3 regions of the Streptomyces sp. NPDC110618 genome follow, and region 1 is predicted to be linked to each of the others. Evidence: predicted binding sites of a transcription regulator. Region 1 holds the regulator's gene; each other region holds the start of a gene.
What was found. Region 1 encodes HrcA, which represses chaperone genes, less so after heat shock. Its sites were predicted from a motif close to TTNGCACTCNGNNNNNCNGAGTGCNAA; they were not measured.
Positions count from the first base shown of each region.

Region 1 (5,982 bases):
GGCGCCGACTGGTGGGGCGCGGGGCCGGGGGCGCACAGCCACGTGGGCGGGGTGCGCTGGTGGAACGTGAAGCATCCGGGCGCGTACGCGGCGGCGCTGGCGGCGGGACGGTCGCCGGGGGCGGGGCGCGAGCTGCTGTCGGAGGAGGACCGGCGCGTGGAGCGGATCCTGCTGGAGCTGCGGCTGCGGGAGGGGGTGCCGCTGGAGCTGCTGCGGGAGACGGGGCTTGCGGCCTCCCGCAGGGCGCTGGGGGAGGGGCTGCTGGAGGACGGGCCGTACGCGGAGGGGCGGGCCGTGCTGACGTTGCGGGGGCGGCTGCTGGCGGACGCGGTGGTGAGGGATCTGGTGGACTGATCACTCGGGCGAGCGAATCGGTGCGGGACCTCGGTTCGGTCCCTAACCTGGTTCGTAAGCTGTCGCCGTGAGTGCGGCGACAGGAAGCGGAGGGCCACGGAGATGACCGCTGTGGATGATCGCCGGGTGCACACAGCCTTCGAGAACCTTGAGGTTCCGGAGGGCTTCAAGGCTGAGCTCATCCGGGGGGAAATCGTGATGATGGCCGGGCCCGACAAGGTCCACAACCGCATCGTTCAGTCCGTCCAGGACCAGATCCCGGCCGATCGATGGGAGCGGCTGCAGACTCAGGACGTGGCCTTCCCCGCTGAAGACAGCGAGCCTCAGCCGGATCTCGTGGTGATGGAGATCGGCGCCGATGACAGCCCGGGACGCCTCGTCCCCGGACCGGCTGTGACGATGTTGGTAGAGGTCGTCTCCAAGACCAGTGTCCACCGGGACTATGTCGAGAAGCGCTCGATCTACGCTGCTGGACGTGTCGCGGTCTACCTGATCATCGACCCCTTCGAGGCCCAGTGCCTGGTGCTGACAGAGCCGACCGGTACAGGTTTGTCAGCGGACTACCAGTCGAAGCGGACCCGCAAGTTCGGCGACCCGGTGCCGCTGCCCATTATCGGCATCGAGCTCGACACCAGCGGGTTCGGGACTCTGCCGCCCCTCAGGGCTGCACCGTGACGAAGTCGATCAGCTCCTCCACCCGCCCCAGCAGCTCCGGCTCCAGGTCCTTGTAGGAGTTCACCCGCTTCAGGATCGCCTGCCACACCGCCCCGGTGTTCTCCGACGGCCACCCCAGCGCCCGGCACACCCCCGTCTTCCAGTCCTGCCCATGGGGGACTTTCGGCCAGCCCGCGATCCCCAGGGACGACGGCTTCACCGCCTCCCAGATGTCGATGTACGGGTGGCCCACCACCAGGGCGTGCTCACTGGTCACGGACTGGGCGATCCGCCATTCCTTCGTGCCGGGGACGAGATGGTCCACCAGGACCCCGAGCCGCGCGTCCGGGCCCGGCGCGAAGTCCGCCACGATCGACGGCAGGTCGTCCACGCCCTCCAGGTACTCCACGACCACGCCCTCGATGCGCAGGTCGTCGCCCCACACCTTCTCCACCAGCTCGGCGTCGTGGCGGCCCTCGACATAGATGCGCCCGGCGCGGGCCACACGGGCGCGGGCGCCGGGGACGGCCACCGAGCCGGAGGCGGTGCGGCTGGGGCGTACGGGGGCGGCGGACGACGGTCGTACGAGGGTCACGACCCGCCCCTCCAGCAGGAACCCGCGCGGCTCCAGCGGGAACACCCGGTGCTTGCCGAAGCGGTCCTCCAGCGTCACCGTGCCCGCCTCGCAGCGGATCACCGCCCCGCAGAACCCGGTGCCGGGCTCCTCCACCACCAGTCCCGGCTCCGCGGCGACCTCGGGGACGGGCTTCGGCTTCTTCCAGGGCGGGGTCAGATCGGCGGAGTACTGGCGCATTCGGATGACGATAGGAGAACCGGCGCCGCGGGTCCTACGACACGCCGAAACGCGCCGCCAGCGCGTCCCGCTGCGCCCGTACGAACGCCGCGTCCACCACCGCTCCGTGACCGGGCACGTACAGCGCGTCCGGCCCGCCGAGGGACAGCAGCCGGTCCAGGGCGTCCGGCCAGCGCGACGGCACCGCGTCCGGGCCCGCCTGCGGCTCGCCCGACTCCTCCACCAGGTCGCCGCAGAACACCACCTCCGGGCTGCCCGGCACCAGGACCACCAGGTCGTGGGCGGTGTGCCCGGGGCCGACGTTCGCCAGCAGCACCTGGCGGCCGGGGCCGAGGTCCAGGGTCCACTCGCCAAAGACATGGTGCTTGGGCGGCACCAGCACCTCCACCGCCTCGTCGGCCACGCGCGCGTCCAGCCCGTGCCGTACCGCGTCCGCCCGCAGCTCCGCCCGGCCGTGCGGCCCGTACACCGCGTCGACGCCGACCGCGCCGTACACCTCCGCCCCCGCGAACGCCGCCGCCCCGAAGACATGGTCGAAGTGCGGATGGGTCAGCGCGAGATGGGTCACACGGTGACCGGCCAGCTCCTCCGCCGCCAGCCTGAGCCGCGCCCCCTCGGCCGGGCTCGACCCCGCGTCGACCATCAGCGCCGTACCCTCGCCGAGGACCAGCCCCACCGTGCAGTCCCAGCCCGGCAGCCGGACCCGGCCCACCCCCGTCGCGACCTGCTCCCACCCGAGGTCTTCCCAAGTCACCGTCATACGGCGACGCTAGCGTCACAGGACCGGCCTTGCCGGGGGCGTACCCCGCCGCCGTACACTGGCTTGGTCGGAGTTGGCACTCGGAAGCACAGAGTGCCAAGCGAGGCGCCCCGGGGACCGGGGGCGAACTTCTGGAGGTGTGCGCGGATGCTGAGTGAACGCAGACTCCAAGTGCTGCGCGCCATCGTCCAGGACTACGTGGGCACCGAGGAGCCGGTCGGGTCGAAGGCCCTGACCGAGCGGCACAACCTCGGCGTCTCCCCGGCGACCGTCCGCAACGACATGGCGGCGCTGGAGGAGGAGGGGTACATCGCCCAGCCGCACACCAGCGCGGGCCGGATCCCGACCGACAAGGGCTACCGGCTCTTCGTCGACAAGCTGGCCGGCGTCAAGCCGATGACCGCCCCCGAGCGGCGGGCCATCCAGAACTTCCTGGAGGGCGCCGTCGACCTGGACGACGTCGTGGCCCGTACGGTGCGGCTGCTCGCCCAGCTCACCCGGCAGGTCGCGGTCGTGCAGTACCCGTCGCTGACCCGTTCCACCGTGCGCCATGTCGAGTTGCTCTCGCTCGCTCCCGCGCGCGTGATGCTCGTACTGATCACGGACACCGGACGGGTCGAGCAGCGGATGGTCGACTGCCCGGCACCGTTCGGCGAGACGTCCCTGGCCGATCTGCGGGCGCGGCTGAACAGCCGGGTCGCCGGCCGGCGCTTCACCGATGTGCCGACACTCGTCGAGGACCTCCCCGAGGGCTTCGACAAGGAGGACCGCGGCACGGTCTCGGCCGTACTCTCCACCCTGCTGGAGACACTGGTCGAGGAGAACGAGGAGCGGCTGATGATCGGCGGCACCGCCAATCTCACCCGCTTCGGACATGACTTTCCCCTCACGATCCGGCCCGTCCTGGAGGCCCTTGAGGAGCAGGTCGTGCTCCTCAAACTCCTTGGTGAGGCGAAGGATCCGGGTATGACCGTCCGTATCGGTCATGAGAACGCCCATGAGGGGCTCAACTCCACCTCGGTGGTGTCGGTCGGCTACGGTTCGGGCGGCGAGGCAGTCGCCAAGCTCGGCGTGGTCGGACCGACCCGCATGGATTACCCGGGAACGATGGGAGCGGTACGCGCAGTGGCACGGTACGTCGGACAGATCCTGGCGGAGTCGTAGGTGGCCACGGACTATTACGCCGTTCTCGGCGTGCGCCGCGACGCGTCGCAGGATGAGATCAAGAAGGCGTTCCGCAGGCTCGCGCGCGAGCTGCACCCGGACGTCAACCCCGACCCGAAGACCCAGGAGCGGTTCAAGGAGATCAACGCCGCTTACGAGGTGCTGTCGGACCCGCAGAAGAAGCAGGTCTACGACCTCGGCGGCGACCCGCTCTCGCAGTCCGGCGGCGCCGGCGCGGGCGGCTTCGGCGCGGGTGGCTTCGGGAACTTCTCGGACATCATGGACGCGTTCTTCGGTACGGCGTCGCAGCGCGGGCCGCGCTCGCGGACCCGGCGCGGCCAGGACGCCATGATCCGGCTGGAGGTCGACCTCGACGAGGCGGCCTTCGGCACGACGAAGGACATCCAGGTCGACACGGCCGTCGTCTGCAACACCTGCAACGGCGAGGGGGCCGCGCCGGGGACGTCCGCGCAGACCTGTGACATGTGCCGCGGCCGCGGTGAGGTGTCGCAGGTGACGCGGTCCTTCCTGGGCCAGGTCATGACCTCGCGGCCGTGTCCGCAGTGCCAGGGCTTCGGCACCGTGGTGCCCACCCCGTGCCCCGAGTGCGCGGGCGACGGCCGGGTGCGCTCCCGCCGGACCCTCACCGTGAAGATCCCGGCCGGTGTCGACAACGGCACGCGGATCCAGCTCGCGGGCGAGGGTGAGGTCGGGCCCGGTGGCGGTCCCGCCGGTGACCTGTACGTCGAGATCCACGAGCTGCCGCACGCGACCTTCCAGCGGCGCGGGGACGATCTGCACTGCACGGTGACCATTCCGATGACCGCGGCCTCGCTCGGCACCAAGGTGCCGCTGGAGACGCTGGACGGGATGGAGGAGGTCGACATCCGGCCCGGTACGCAGTCCGGCCAGTCGATCCCGCTGCACGGGCGCGGTGTCACGCACCTGCGTGGCGGCGGGCGGGGCGATCTGATCGTCCACGTGGAGGTGCAGACGCCCACCAAGCTCGATCCCGAGCAGGAGCGGCTGCTGCGGGAGCTGGCGAAGCTGCGGGGCGAGGAGCGGCCGCAGGGGCAGTTCCAGCCGGGTCAGCAGGGCTTGTTCTCGCGGCTGAAGGACGCCTTCAACGGCCGCTGAGGGGTGCGGAGCGGTCCCTTCTCCAGTGGCCTATGCCTCTGGGAAGGGCCGATTCGGAACTGTTCGGGGGACGTGACAACATGCCGTCATGTCCTCCGCGCTGACCGATCTTTTTCCCCTTCCGATCGTGCAGGCCCCCATGGCGGGCGGCGTGTCCGTGCCGGCGCTCGCCGCCGCCGTGTCCGAGGCCGGCGGGCTGGGGTTCCTGGCCGCCGGGTACAAGACCGCCGACGGCATGTACCAGGAGATCAAGCAGCTGCGGGGACTCACCGGGTGCCCCTTCGGCGTGAACCTGTTCATGCCGCAGCCGGAGTACCCCGGTGCAAGCACCGGCTCCACTGGAGCGGCTGCCGCCGCGCCCCCTGTCTCGGCCGCCGTGGACATGTACGCGCATCAGCTGGCCGGTGAGGCGGGCTGGTACGAGACCGAGCTGGGGGACCGGGACAGCGGCCGGGACGACGGCTACGACGCCAAGCTCGCCGTGCTCCTGGACAACCCGGTGCCGGTGGTCTCCTTCCACTTCGGCGTGCCGAAACCCGAGGTGTTCGAGTCTCTCCGCCGGGCCGGGACCTTCACGCTGGTCACCGCCACGACGGCCGAGGAGGCGCTGGCCGTGGAGCGGGCCGGGGCCGATGCCGTGATCGCGCAGGGCGTGGAAGCCGGCGGGCACCAGGGGACCCACCGGGACAATCCCGAGACCGACGGGAGCGGGATCGGGCTGCTCTCGCTCGTCGCGCAGGTCCGGGAGACCGTCGGTATTCCGATCGTCGCCGCCGGGGGCATCATGCGCGGCAGCCAGATCGCCGCCGTGCTCGCCGCAGGCGCCAGCGCCGCCCAGCTCGGCACCGCGTTCCTCGCCACCGCCGAGTCCGGTGCGAGCGCCGTGCACAAGCAGGCCCTGACCAACCCCCTGTTCACCCGTACGGAACTGACCCGGGCCTTCTCCGGGCGCCCGGCGCGCGGCCTCGTCAACCGGTTCATGCGCGAGCACGGCCCGTACGCCCCCGCCGCCTACCCGGAGGTCCACCACCTCACCGCGCCACTGCGCAAGGCGGCGGCCAAGGCGGGCGACGCGCAGGGCATGGCGCTGTGGGCGGGG
Region 1 covers NZ_JBVKBN010000002.1:120,567-126,548, reverse strand. The annotation lists gene hemW (radical SAM family heme chaperone HemW) at 1-354, shown strand, start outside; gene ACZ7L7_RS03715 (Uma2 family endonuclease) at 457-1,029, shown strand; gene ACZ7L7_RS03710 (DUF3097 domain-containing protein) at 1,013-1,822, opposite strand; gene ACZ7L7_RS03705 (MBL fold metallo-hydrolase) at 1,857-2,582, opposite strand; gene hrcA (heat-inducible transcriptional repressor HrcA) at 2,730-3,746, shown strand; gene dnaJ (molecular chaperone DnaJ) at 3,747-4,883, shown strand; gene ACZ7L7_RS03690 (nitronate monooxygenase) at 4,972-5,982, shown strand, end outside.

Region 2 (5,982 bases), on a different contig from region 1:
GGAAGGCGTCCACCCCGGCCTCGGCGAGCGGCGTGAGGACGGCCTCCAGCTCCTCGGGGGTCTCGGCGAGCCGGGCGTCGTAGACCTCCTGCTTCCACTGGGAGTAGCGGAAGAGCACCGGGAAGTCGGGCGAGACGGAGGCGCGTACGGCGGCCACGATCTCGGCGGCGAACCTGGTGCGGGCGACCGGGTCGCCGCCGTAGGCGTCGGTGCGGCGGTTGGTACCCGCCCACAGGAACTGGTCGATCAGATAACCGTGCGCGCCGTGCAGCTCCACGCCGTCGAAGCCGATGCGCTCCGCGGCGGCGGCCGCCTCGGCGAACGCGGCGATGACGTCGTCCAGGTCCTGCCGGGTCATCGCCTTCCCGGTGGGCTCGTCGGCGCCGATGCGCAGCCCGGACGGGCCGACGGCGGGGGCCTCGGGGAACGGCGGCTGGCCCTGCTCGCGCACCATGCCGATGTGCCACAGCTGCGGGACGATCGTGCCGCCCGCCGCGTGCACCGCGTCGGCGACCTTCGTCCACCCGGCGAGCTGCTCCGCTCCGTGGAACCGGGGCACCCGGTCGCTCTGCCCGGCGGAGTCGTGTCCGACGTACGTGCCCTCGGTGACGATCAGGCCGACCCCGGCCGCGGCCCGGCGGGCGTAGTACGACACGACGTCCTCACCGGGGATGCCGCCCGGGGAGAACATGCGGGTCATCGGCGCCATCACGATGCGGTTGGGGACGGTCAGGCCGTTGATCGAGGTCGGGCGGGAGAGGATCTCGGCGGCGCGAGTGGCGGCCTCGGATGCGGTGACGGTCACGTGGGGGCTCCTTGGGGGGTACCGGAAGGTATGTGCGCGTGCATCAAATGCTCTTCAGCGTCAACCCGCCGGGCCCCGCGGCCCATTCCCCCTCTCCCCGGTCCCGGATGTGACCCCGGACACGCCCGAGGGCGGCACCCCCTGCGAACAGGGAGTGCCGCCCTCGGCAAGGACGTGGATCAACCAGGGGTTGGTCAGAAGTCCATGTCACCGCCCGGCATGCCGCCCGGAGCGGCCGCGGCGGCCTTCTCCGGCTTGTCGGCGATGACGGCCTCGGTGGTGAGGAACAGCGCGGCGATGGAGGCGGCGTTCTGCAGCGCGGAACGGGTCACCTTCGCCGGGTCGATGATGCCCTCGGCGATCATGTCGACGTACTCGCCGGTCGCGGCGTTCAGACCGTGGCCGACCTGCAGACCGCGGACCTTCTCCACGACGACGCCGCCCTCAAGACCACCGTTGACGGCGATCTGCTTCAGCGGGGCCTCCAGCGCGAGCTTCACGGCGTTGGCGCCGGTCGCCTCGTCACCCTCAAGCTCCAGCTTCTCGAAGACCTGCGAGGCCTGCAGCAGGGCCACGCCACCACCGGCGACGATGCCCTCCTCGACGGCGGCCTTGGCGTTGCGCACCGCGTCCTCGATGCGGTGCTTGCGCTCCTTGAGCTCCACCTCGGTGGCGGCACCGGCCTTGATGACGGCCACGCCGCCCGCGAGCTTGGCCAGGCGCTCCTGGAGCTTCTCGCGGTCGTAGTCGGAGTCGCTGTTCTCGATCTCGGCGCGGATCTGGTTGACCCGGCCCTGGACCTGCTCGGAGGAGCCGGCACCGTCGACGATGGTGGTCTCGTCCTTGGTGATGACGACCTTGCGGGCCTTGCCCAGGAGGTCGAGGGTCGTGTTCTCCAGCTTGAGACCGACCTCCTCGGAGATGACCTCGCCGCCGGTGAGGATGGCGATGTCGTTCAGCATCGCCTTGCGGCGGTCACCGAAGCCCGGGGCCTTGACGGCGACGGACTTGAAGGTGCCGCGGATCTTGTTGACGACCAGGGTCGACAGGGCCTCGCCCTCGACGTCCTCGGCGATGATCAGCAGCGGCTTGCCCGACTGCATGACCTTCTCCAGCAGCGGGAGCAGGTCCTTGACCGCGGAGATCTTGGAGTTGGCGATCAGGATGTACGGGTCGTCGAGGACGGCCTCCATACGCTCCATGTCGGTGGCGAAGTACGCCGAGATGTAGCCCTTGTCGAAGCGCATACCCTCGGTGAGCTCCAGCTCCAGACCGAAGGTCTGGGACTCCTCGACGGTGATGACGCCTTCCTTGCCGACCTTGTCCATGGCCTCGGCGATCAGCTCGCCGATCTGGGTGTCAGCGGCGGAGATGGAGGCCGTGGAAGCGATCTGCTCCTTGGTCTCGACATCCTTGGCCTGCTCCAGCAGGGCGGCGGAGACGGCCTCGACGGCCTTCTCGATACCGCGCTTCAGGGCCATGGGGTTGGCACCGGCGGCGACGTTGCGCAGACCCTCGCGGACCAGTGCCTGGGCGAGAACGGTCGCGGTGGTCGTACCGTCACCGGCGACGTCGTCCGTCTTCTTGGCGACTTCCTTGACCAGCTCGGCGCCGATCTTCTCGTACGGGTCCTCGAGCTCGATCTCCTTGGCGATGGAGACACCATCGTTGGTGATCGTGGGGGCGCCCCACTTCTTCTCGAGGACGACGTTGCGGCCCTTGGGGCCGAGCGTCACCTTCACGGCGTCCGCGAGCTGGTTCATGCCGCGCTCGAGGCCGCGCCGCGCCTCCTCGTCGAACGCGATGATCTTGGCCATGTGAAGTGGTCCCTCCAGGACTGGGGGTGATTCCTTCGGACCGCGCCCGCGCCCGCGACGGACGGCCTGCCTGCCTCGTGGTTCCTTGCCCCACCCGGCCTGCGGCCTCACCGACCCGGTCCTTCTTTGTCACTCTCACCTTCAGAGTGCTAACGCCAATGATTAGCACTCGACCCCTGCGAGTGCAAGCGGCTCCCAGGGATCGGGCGGGGTGCGCCGAGGGTGTTCCGGCAGCCCGGAGGGCACGCGGAAGGGCCCGCACCCAGGGGGTTGGGTCCCCTGGGCACGGGCCCTTCTGCAGAAGACTCGCTTGCGGTTCGTTGGTCGCGCGTTCAGGCAGTGACGCGAACCATGTCGGCCTGCGGGCCCTTCTGGCCCTGCGAGATCTCGAACTCGACCCGCTGGCCCTCTTCCAGGGTGCGGTAACCGTCCATCTGGATCGCGCTGTAGTGGACGAAAACATCCGCACCACCGTCGACCGCGATGAAGCCGTACCCCTTCTCCGCGTTGAACCACTTGACGGTGCCCTGAGCCATGCCTAACTCCCCTATTACTGGCCCTTGCACAGATCCACACTTCGCGGACCCGGGTCAGACCTCACCCCCCAGTCGTTGGGGGCGTGCGCCGGAACGCGTCGACCGCGGCTGAATGTATCTGTCCAACTGCCGTCTGCAACAGGTCAATCGGACGAGAATTCTGGACGCACCCGGTCCGGAATGTAGTAAGAATTCGCCCGAATTCAGGGCAAGTCGGGCCCCATAGAAGGCGCGAAAGGCGCAAAAGACACGCATACTTTGGCTACTTCTTGTCGCATGCCGAGTGCGCGTTCATATGCGTCCGGCATGCAAAGAGGAGCGCGTTCCCCAACTCTACCGCGCCTAACCATGCAGAATTGCCCCCTCCGTTTCTCTTACGGAGAGGGCAATTCGGTGAACTCTCTGTGACGCACCTTACCGACGGTAATGATCAGCCGCCGGCGACGGCCGGAATGATGGAGACCCCGGCGCCGTCGGGGGTCGCCGTCTCCAGGCCCTGCTCGAAGCGGACGTCGTCGTCGTTGACGTACACGTTGACGAAGCGGCGCAGCTTGCCCTGGTCGTCCAGGACGCGCGCGGCGATGCCGGTGTGGTTCTTCTCCAGGTCGGCGATGACCTCGGCGAGGGTCGCGCCCTCGGCCGTCACCTCGGCGGCGCCACCGGTGTAGGTGCGCAGGATCGTGGGGATGCGGACGTTGACGCTCATGATGCGAGGCCAGCCTCTCGGAAGGAGTCGAGGTTCGGGCGGATGGTCGCGGTCAGGCCGGTGCCGGCCACCGCGTCCAGGGTCTTCAGGCCGTCGCCGGTGTTGAGCACGACGGTCGTCTTGGTGGGGTCGAGGACGCCGTTCTCGATGAGCTTCTTGGTGACGCCGACCGTCACGCCGCCCGCGGTCTCGGCGAAGATGCCCTCGGTCCGGGCCAGGATCTTGATGGCGTCGACGACCTGCTCGTCGGTCACGTCCTCCACCGCGCCACCGGTGCGGCGGGCGATGTCCAGCACGTACGGGCCGTCCGCCGGGTTACCGATGGCCAGCGACTTGGCGATGGTGTTCGGCTTCTGCGGGCGGACCACGTCGTGGCCCGCCTTGAAGGCCACCGACACCGGCGAGCAGCCCTCGGCCTGCGCGCCGAAGATCTTGTACGGCCTGTCCTCGACCAGCCCGAGCTTGATCAGCTCCTGCAGACCCTTGTCGATCTTGGTCAGCTGGGAGCCGGAGGCGATCGGCACCACGATCTGGTCGGGCAGCCGCCAGCCGAGCTGCTCGCAGATCTCGTACGCGAGGGTCTTGGACCCTTCCGCGTAGTACGGCCGCAGGTTGACGTTGACGAAGCCCCAGCCCTCGCCGGCCGGGTCGCCGATCAGCTCGGAGCAGAAGCGGTTCACATCGTCGTAGTTGCCCTCGATGCCGACCAGCTCACCGCCGTAGACGGCGGCCATGACGACCTTGCCCTGCTCCAGGTCGTGCGGGATGAACACGCAGGAGCGGAGGCCGGCCCGGGCCGCGGCGGCGCCGACGGCGCCGGCCAGGTTGCCGGTGGAGGAGCAGGACAGGGTGGTGAAGCCGAAGGCGCGGGCGGCCTCCAGGGCCTGGGCGACGACGCGGTCCTTGAAGGAGTGCGTCGGGTTACCGGAGTCGTCCTTCACATACAAACCGCCGGTCACGCCGAGGGTACGGGCCAGGTTGTCGGCCTTGACGAGCTTGGTCCAGCCGGGGTTGAGGTTCGGCTTGTCGGCCACGTCCGCGGGGACGGGCAGCAGCGGCGCGTAGCGCCAGATGTTCGCGGGTCCCGCCTCGATGCGCTTGCGGAGCTCCTCGGTGTCGTAGGACGAGAAGTCGTAGGCGATCTCCAGCGGGCCGAAACACTCCTCGCACGCGAAGACCGGGCCGAGGGGGACGCGGTGACCGCATTCGCGGCAGCTCAGGGCGGCGGCGGGTCCGAGGTCGACGGGGGTAGTACCGGTGCTTGCGGCAGTCTGCACAGCCATGTGAGGCGAGGCCCTTTCTCCTCATCTTCCTCACGACGCATCTCGCCGTGAGACGGATTTGGCACCTTCCCTAGCCGGGAGCCTCGCGTGAACGAGAGCCGACTGGAGGGTTGCCGGGGCTTCATCGGGCCGTATCCCTCTGCCCCTCTGGATGAGCGGTATGAAGTTGTGAACGTCGGGCCATCCCGGACATGCGATGGTCATCCGCGTTGTTCAAGACTGTAACCGACGACCTGGACAGTTGAGATAGTCGTCCGAACCGCGAGACGAGCCCATCCACAAGCCGCATCCGCGGCCGGCCCGAAGGAGCCGCGCACTGTGCTGAACGAAGTCGAGCGCTGGCTGACCGAGCGCTCCTGGTCGGTGACCGATCGACCGCTCCATCAGATTCTGGCGGCCAAGCAGCGCACCGGCCAGACGGTCAGTGTCGTCCTGCCCGCGCTCAACGAGGAGGAGACGGTCGGCGACATCGTCGCCGTGATCCGGCACGACCTGATGCAGCAGGTGCCGCTGGTCGACGAGATCGTGGTCGTCGACTCCGGTTCGACCGACCGCACCTCCGAGGTCGCGGCGGCGGCCGGCGCGACGGTGGTGCACCGGGACGAGATCCTGCCGCGCATCCCGACCGTGCCCGGCAAGGGCGAGGTGCTGTGGCGGTCGCTGCTGGTCACCCGCGGTGACATCGTCTGCTTCATCGACGCGGACCTGAAGGAGTTCTCCTCGGACTTCGTCTCCGGCATCGTCGGCCCGCTGCTCACCGACCCCGGCGTCGACCTGGTCAAGGCGATGTACGACCGTCCGCTGGGCGGCGCCGCCGGGCAGGGCGGCCGGGTCA
Region 2 covers NZ_JBVKBN010000018.1:20,197-26,178, forward strand. The annotation lists gene ACZ7L7_RS27150 (NADH:flavin oxidoreductase) at 1-805, opposite strand, end outside; gene groL (chaperonin GroEL) at 1,000-2,622, opposite strand; gene ACZ7L7_RS27160 (cold-shock protein) at 2,955-3,158, opposite strand; gene ACZ7L7_RS27165 (MoaD/ThiS family protein) at 3,589-3,864, opposite strand; gene thrC (threonine synthase) at 3,861-5,147, opposite strand; SAM riboswitch class I at 5,166-5,305, opposite strand; gene ACZ7L7_RS27175 (glucosyl-3-phosphoglycerate synthase) at 5,466-5,982, shown strand, end outside.
Region 2: the regulator HrcA is predicted to act here: its motif matches at 2,749-2,775, upstream of groL (chaperonin GroEL).

Region 3 (5,982 bases), on a different contig from region 1:
GGAAGGGAGCGGATTCGTCCGGTCCGGGTCACTAATCTTGCGCCATGACAACGGCTCTCATCACGGGATCGACCGCGGGCATCGGCGCCGCGTTCGCGCGGCGGCTGGCCGCCGACGGGCACAACCTCGTCCTGGTCGCGCGGGACACCAAGCGGCTGCGCGAGCAGGCCACCGAACTGCACGACCGGCACGGCATCGAGGCGGAGGTCCTGACCGCGGACCTGGCGACGGACGAGGGCATCGAGACGGCCGCCGCCCGGCTCGCCGACCGCCGTGACCCGGTCGACCTGCTGATCAACAACGCCGGTTTCGGCAACAAGGGCCGCTATCTCGACGTCTCCATGGACGACGAGCTGAAGATGCTCAAGGTGCACTGCGAGGCGGTGCTCCGGCTGACCTCGGCCGCCGCCGGGGCGATGCGCGAGCGCGGCCGGGGCGGGATCGTCAACGTCGCCTCGGTCGCCGCCTTCGTGCCGCGCGGCACCTACGGCGCCTCCAAGGCGTGGGTCGTGCAGTTCACCCAGGGCGCGGCCCGGGACCTCGCGGGCAGCGGGGTGCGGCTGATGGCCCTGTGCCCGGGCTTCGTGCGCACCGAGTTCCACGAGCGGGCCGGGATGGGCACCGACAACATCCCGGGCTGGATGTGGCTGGACGCCGACAAGCTGGTGGCGTCGGCGCTGGCCGATCTGGCGCGCGGCAAGACCGTCTCCATCCCGGACGCCCGGTACAAGGTGCTGCTGGGCGTCACCAAGGTCGTACCGCGCGGGATGCTCGGGGCGGTCACCTCCCGGACCGGTCGCAAGTACGGCCCGCAGTAGGAGAATGGAGCTGTTCGACCGGACCCCCGGGGGACGGAGGCGCCATGACGTTCGTACAGCTCATCGACTGCAGGACGAGCCGGCTCGACGAGATGAACCGGCTGCTGGACACATGGGTCGAACAGACCAAGGGGAAGCGGACCGCGACGCACAGCCTGATCGGCAAGGACCGCTCCGACGCCACCCACCTCATCGAGATCGTGGAGTTCCCGTCGTACGAGGAGGCGATGCGGAACTCGAACCTGCCGGAGACCGGGAAGATCTTCCAGGAGATGGTCGCGCTCTGCGACGAGATGCCGACCTTCACCGACCTGGACGTCATCCGTGACGAGCAGCTCTACCGGTTGACCGCGCGGCGGTTCTTCGAGGAGCTGGCCGGGCCGCAGGACCCCACCTTCAACGACGTGCTGATCGAGGACTACCACGACCACGATCCGGCCCGTCCGCAGGACGCCATCGGGATGGACGCGATCCGCCGGGAAGTGGCGATGTGGCGGGGCGCCTTCGACTTCTCGTTCACGGTCGAGGACCAGTTGGCCCAGGGTGACCGGGTGTGCACCCGCTGGACCTGGAACGGCCGGCACACCGGCGACTTCATGGGCATCCCGGCGACCGGCAAAGAGGTGTCCATGACCGGGTGCACCATCCACCGCTGCACGCCGGACGGGAAGATCGCCGAGGGCTGGTGGCAGTACGACCGGCTCGGGCTGATGGAGCAGTTGGGCGCGCTGGAGGACCTGGAGAGGTAGCGCGGGCAGGACAGCCCGAAGGCCCGGCACCTTACGCGGGTGCCGGGCCTTCGGTGACGGAGTACGTCAGTGAGCGTGGCCGTGACCGTGACCGGCGGCGGCGGGCTCCTCCTCTTCCTTCTTCTCGACGACCAGGGTCTCGGTCGTGAGCAGCAGGGAGGCGATGGAGGCGGCGTTCTCCAGGGCGGAGCGGGTGACCTTGACCGGGTCGATGACGCCGGCCTTGATCAGGTCGCCGTACTCGCCGGTGGCGGCGTTGTAGCCGCTGCCCTTCTCCAGGTCGGCGACCTTGGAGACGATGACGTAGCCCTCAAGGCCCGCGTTCTCGGCGATCCAGCGCAGCGGCTCGACGACGGCGCGGCGGACGACCGAGACACCGGTGGCCTCGTCGCCGGACTTGCCCAGGCCGCCCTCCAGCACCTTCGCGGCGTGGACGAGCGCGGAGCCACCACCGGAGACGATGCCCTCCTCGACCGCGGCGCGGGTCGCGGAGATGGCGTCCTCCAGACGGTGCTTCTTCTCCTTCAGCTCCACCTCGGTGGCGGCGCCGACCTTGATCACGCACACGCCGCCGGCCAGCTTCGCGAGGCGCTCCTGGAGCTTCTCGCGGTCCCAGTCGGAGTCGGTGTTCTCGATCTCGGCCTTGATCTGGGCGACGCGGCCCTGGACGTCCTCGGACTTGCCGGCGCCGTCCACGATGGTGGTGTCGTCCTTGGTGACGGTCACGCGGCGGGCGGTGCCCAGCACGTCCAGACCGGCCTGGTCGAGCTTGAGGCCGACCTCCTCGGAGATGACCGTGGCGCCGGTGAGGACCGCCATGTCCTGCAGCATCGCCTTGCGGCGGTCACCGAAGCCGGGGGCCTTGACCGCGACCGCGTTGAAGGTGCCGCGGATCTTGTTGACGACCAGGGTCGACAGGGCCTCGCCCTCGACGTCCTCGGCGATGATCAGCAGCGGCTTGGAGGAGCCGGCCTGGATGACCTTCTCCAGCAGCGGCAGCAGGTCCTGGATGGAGGAGATCTTGCCCTGGTTGATGAGGATGTACGGGTCCTCCAGGACGGCCTCCATGCGCTCCTGGTCCGTCACGAAGTACGGCGACAGGTAGCCCTTGTCGAAGGCCATGCCCTCGGTGAAGTCCAGCTCCAGACCGAAGGTGTTGGACTCCTCGACGGTGATGACACCGTCCTTGCCGACCTTGTCCATGGCCTCGGCGATGAGCTCGCCGACCTGCTGGTCCTGGGCGGACAGCGCGGCCACGGCGGCGATGTCGGACTTCTCGTCGATCGGGCGGGCGGAGGCGAGCAGATCCTCGGAGACGGCGGCGACGGCCGCGTCGATGCCCTTCTTCAGCAGCGCCGGGGAGGCGCCCGCGGCGACGTTCTTCAGGCCCTCGCGGACCAGCGCCTGGGCCAGCACGGTGGCGGTGGTGGTGCCGTCACCGGCGATGTCGTTGGTCTTGGTCGCCACCTCCTTCACCAGCTGGGCGCCCAGGTTCTCGTACGGGTCCTCGATCTCGACCTCGCGGGCGATGGTGACACCGTCGTTGGTGATGGTCGGCGCGCCGAACTTCTTGTCGATGACGACGTTGCGACCCTTGGGGCCGATCGTCACCTTGACCGTGTCGGCCAGCTTGTTGACGCCGCGCTCAAGGGCGCGACGGGCGTCCTCGTCGAACTTCAGGATCTTCGCCATGACAGCGGGAGCCCTCTCGGAAATCTGTGGGTGTAAACGGCACTGCGCCCCGGCGCCCGGCTTCTGAAAACGGTCGCGGGGGCCAGGGGCGCAGCGTCAAGCATCAAAGGCTTGAGGTGGACTTACTTCTCGATGATCGCGAGCACGTCGCGGGACGAGAGGACGAGGTACTCCTCGCCGTTGTACTTCACCTCGGTGCCGCCGTACTTGCTGTACAGCACGATGTCGCCGACCTTCACGTCGAGCGGCAGGCGCTCGCCGTTCTCGAAGCGGCCCGGGCCCACGGCGAGGATGACGCCCTCCTGGGGCTTCTCCTTCGCGGTGTCCGGAATGACCAGGCCAGAGGCCGTGGTCTGCTCGGCGTCCAGCGGCTGGACCACAATGCGGTCCTCAAGCGGCTTGATGGCAACCTTGGAGCTGGCGGTCGTCACGATCCGACCTCCCCCTTCGGAGATCTCACGGGGTTAACTGTCTGAGGTGGCGACCAGGTGGATCCGTCGTCGCGGGTGCCGGACCTGCCCGTCGCGTATTTGGCACTCTCCAGGGGGGAGTGCCAGACCCGAGACTATGACCGCGATTAGCACTCGGTCAAGCGGAGTGCCAATTCGCTGCGCTGGCGTGGCTCGGGGCTGCCGTACCCCGGGTTCGGGTGGCCGTCCCCGGGGGCTGTGCCCCCGCACCCCCCTGTCGGCCTGCACGGCCTCGTCCTCGGGCGCCGGACGGGCTGAGGGGCTACAGGTAGCTTTCCAGGTTCGCCGGCCGCAACTTCCGTTCCCGGATTTCCTTCAGCAGGCGTCTCGTCCGCTCCACCAGGGGCAGGCCCGTCGGGTCGTCGGAGGGTACGGACACGATGTCGCCGGGGTTCAGGTGGCGCGGGCCCTCGGGGTAGGTCAGGGTGCCGTCGGCGTTCATGACGGCCCGCCAGCGGACCACCGCCGCGATTCCGCAGCTCGCCGCCGCGCGCAGGGTGGTGGTGTCGTAGAGGCCGTGCGGGGGGCGGAAGAGGCGGGGGCGCACCCCGAAGCGGGAGCGGAGCTTGTGCTGCTGACCGCAGATCTCGGCGCGCTGGGCGGCGTAGGGCAGTCCGCGCAGGGTGGTGTGGTCGAGGGTGTGGTTCTGGAGCGAGGCGCCGACCTCGCGCAGGCGCGCGAAGTGGGCGTAGCCGGGGCCGACGACGCTGTCGGTGAGGAACACGGCGACCGGGAGCCGCTGTTCGCGGACCAGGCCGATGAAGCGGGGGTCCTGTTCGGCGCCGTCGTCGACGGTGAGGAAGACGACCCTGTCGTCTGTCGGGACGCGGTCCACCACCGGGGGCAGGCGGTGCCTGTAGGGCTGGGGGGCGCGGGCCGAGGGCTCGCCGGGGCGGTCGGAGCCGTCGGCGGAGGCGGCGCAGCCGGTGAGGAGTGCGGCGGTCAGCAGGGCGGCGAGCGGGCGGGCGGGCCTCACAGGTAGTCCTCCAGCCGGGCCACCGCGTATCCCTCGGCGGTGACGCGGTTCAGGAACCGGCGGATCATGTCGGGCATCGTGCCCTTCCAGTGCTGCTTGCCGCGGAAGTGGGTGAGCACGATGTCGCCGGGGTGGATGTCCTGGTCCACCTCGCGGTACTCCCAGCGGTCGACGAAGACCTCCGCGTTCCACAGCGGTACGTGGGTGATGCCGCAGCTCTTGGCGGCGCGCAGGGTGGCGCGGTTGTAACTGCCGAAGGGGGGCCGGAAGAGTGTGGGCCGCTTTCCGTAGCGCTCGGTGATGACGTCCTGCATGCCGCAGATCTCCTGCCTCTGGCGGGCGTAGGACAGGCCGGGCAGGTAAGGGTGGTGCAGGGTGTGGTTGTTCAGGCGGACGCCCGCACGATGCATCCGTTCGAAGTACCCGTAGTCCTCCTTGACCAGGTAGTCGCTGAGGAAGGCGGTGTACGGGATGTTCAGCTCGGTCATCATGCGCAGGAACGCCGGGTCCTTCTCGGCGCCGTCGTCGACGGTGAGGAAGACGACCTTGCGGTCGGTCGGGACGGTGGTGAAGACCGGCGGGAGTCCGTCCTCGACGTGGTTGTCGACCTCGAAGCCCCTGCGGGTGGTGATGCGCGGCTTCTTCGCGGGCGGCGGCGGGGCGGCGAGCGGGGTTCCGGCCAGGCCCCAGCGGTTCGCGGCGGCGGCGCGGGCCACGGCGGAGGCGTGCAGCCGGTTCGCGTAGGCGTCCAGGGCCCGGGCGGGCGGGGCGAGCAGGGGCTCGCGGCCGGGGGCGGGGTGGGCGCGCGGGCGGGCCGGGCCGGTGTTCTGCACACAGCCCGAGGCGATGGCGGCGACGGCCAGCGCGGCGAGTCCACCGCGTACGCGCATCGCCCGGCGCGACCGGTTTTTATCATTTTGTACTACTACTCGCATGGGGCCGGATCCTCCCAGGCGGCTCCGCCGTTCCCCGGCCGACACCGCCACGGCGGGCGTACGGTCCACCGACTGGCCCACAATGAGCCGGTGAACGACCTCACTCCCCTCCTCACCTCCGAGGGCCGCGCCCTCCTCGACGCCGTGCGCGGCACCGCGCCCGCCGACGAACTCGCCGTCGCCACCCGGCTGCGCCGCGACCACCCCGCCGCACTGGTGTCGGCGGCGCTCGGGCAGGCCCGGCTGCGGCAGCGGGCGGCGGCGAAGTTCGGGGAGGAGGACGCCTCGCGGATGTTCTTCACGCCGAACGGGGTCGAGCAGTCGACGCGGGCGAGCGTGGCG
Region 3 covers NZ_JBVKBN010000004.1:191,939-197,920, reverse strand. The annotation lists gene ACZ7L7_RS09775 (SDR family NAD(P)-dependent oxidoreductase) at 45-818, shown strand; gene ACZ7L7_RS09770 (ester cyclase) at 863-1,567, shown strand; gene groL (chaperonin GroEL) at 1,634-3,259, opposite strand; gene groES (co-chaperone GroES) at 3,382-3,690, opposite strand; gene ACZ7L7_RS09755 (polysaccharide deacetylase family protein) at 3,992-4,705, opposite strand; gene ACZ7L7_RS09750 (polysaccharide deacetylase family protein) at 4,702-5,595, opposite strand; gene ACZ7L7_RS09745 (class I SAM-dependent methyltransferase) at 5,731-5,982, shown strand, end outside.
Region 3: the regulator HrcA is predicted to act here: its motif matches at 3,837-3,863, upstream of groES (co-chaperone GroES).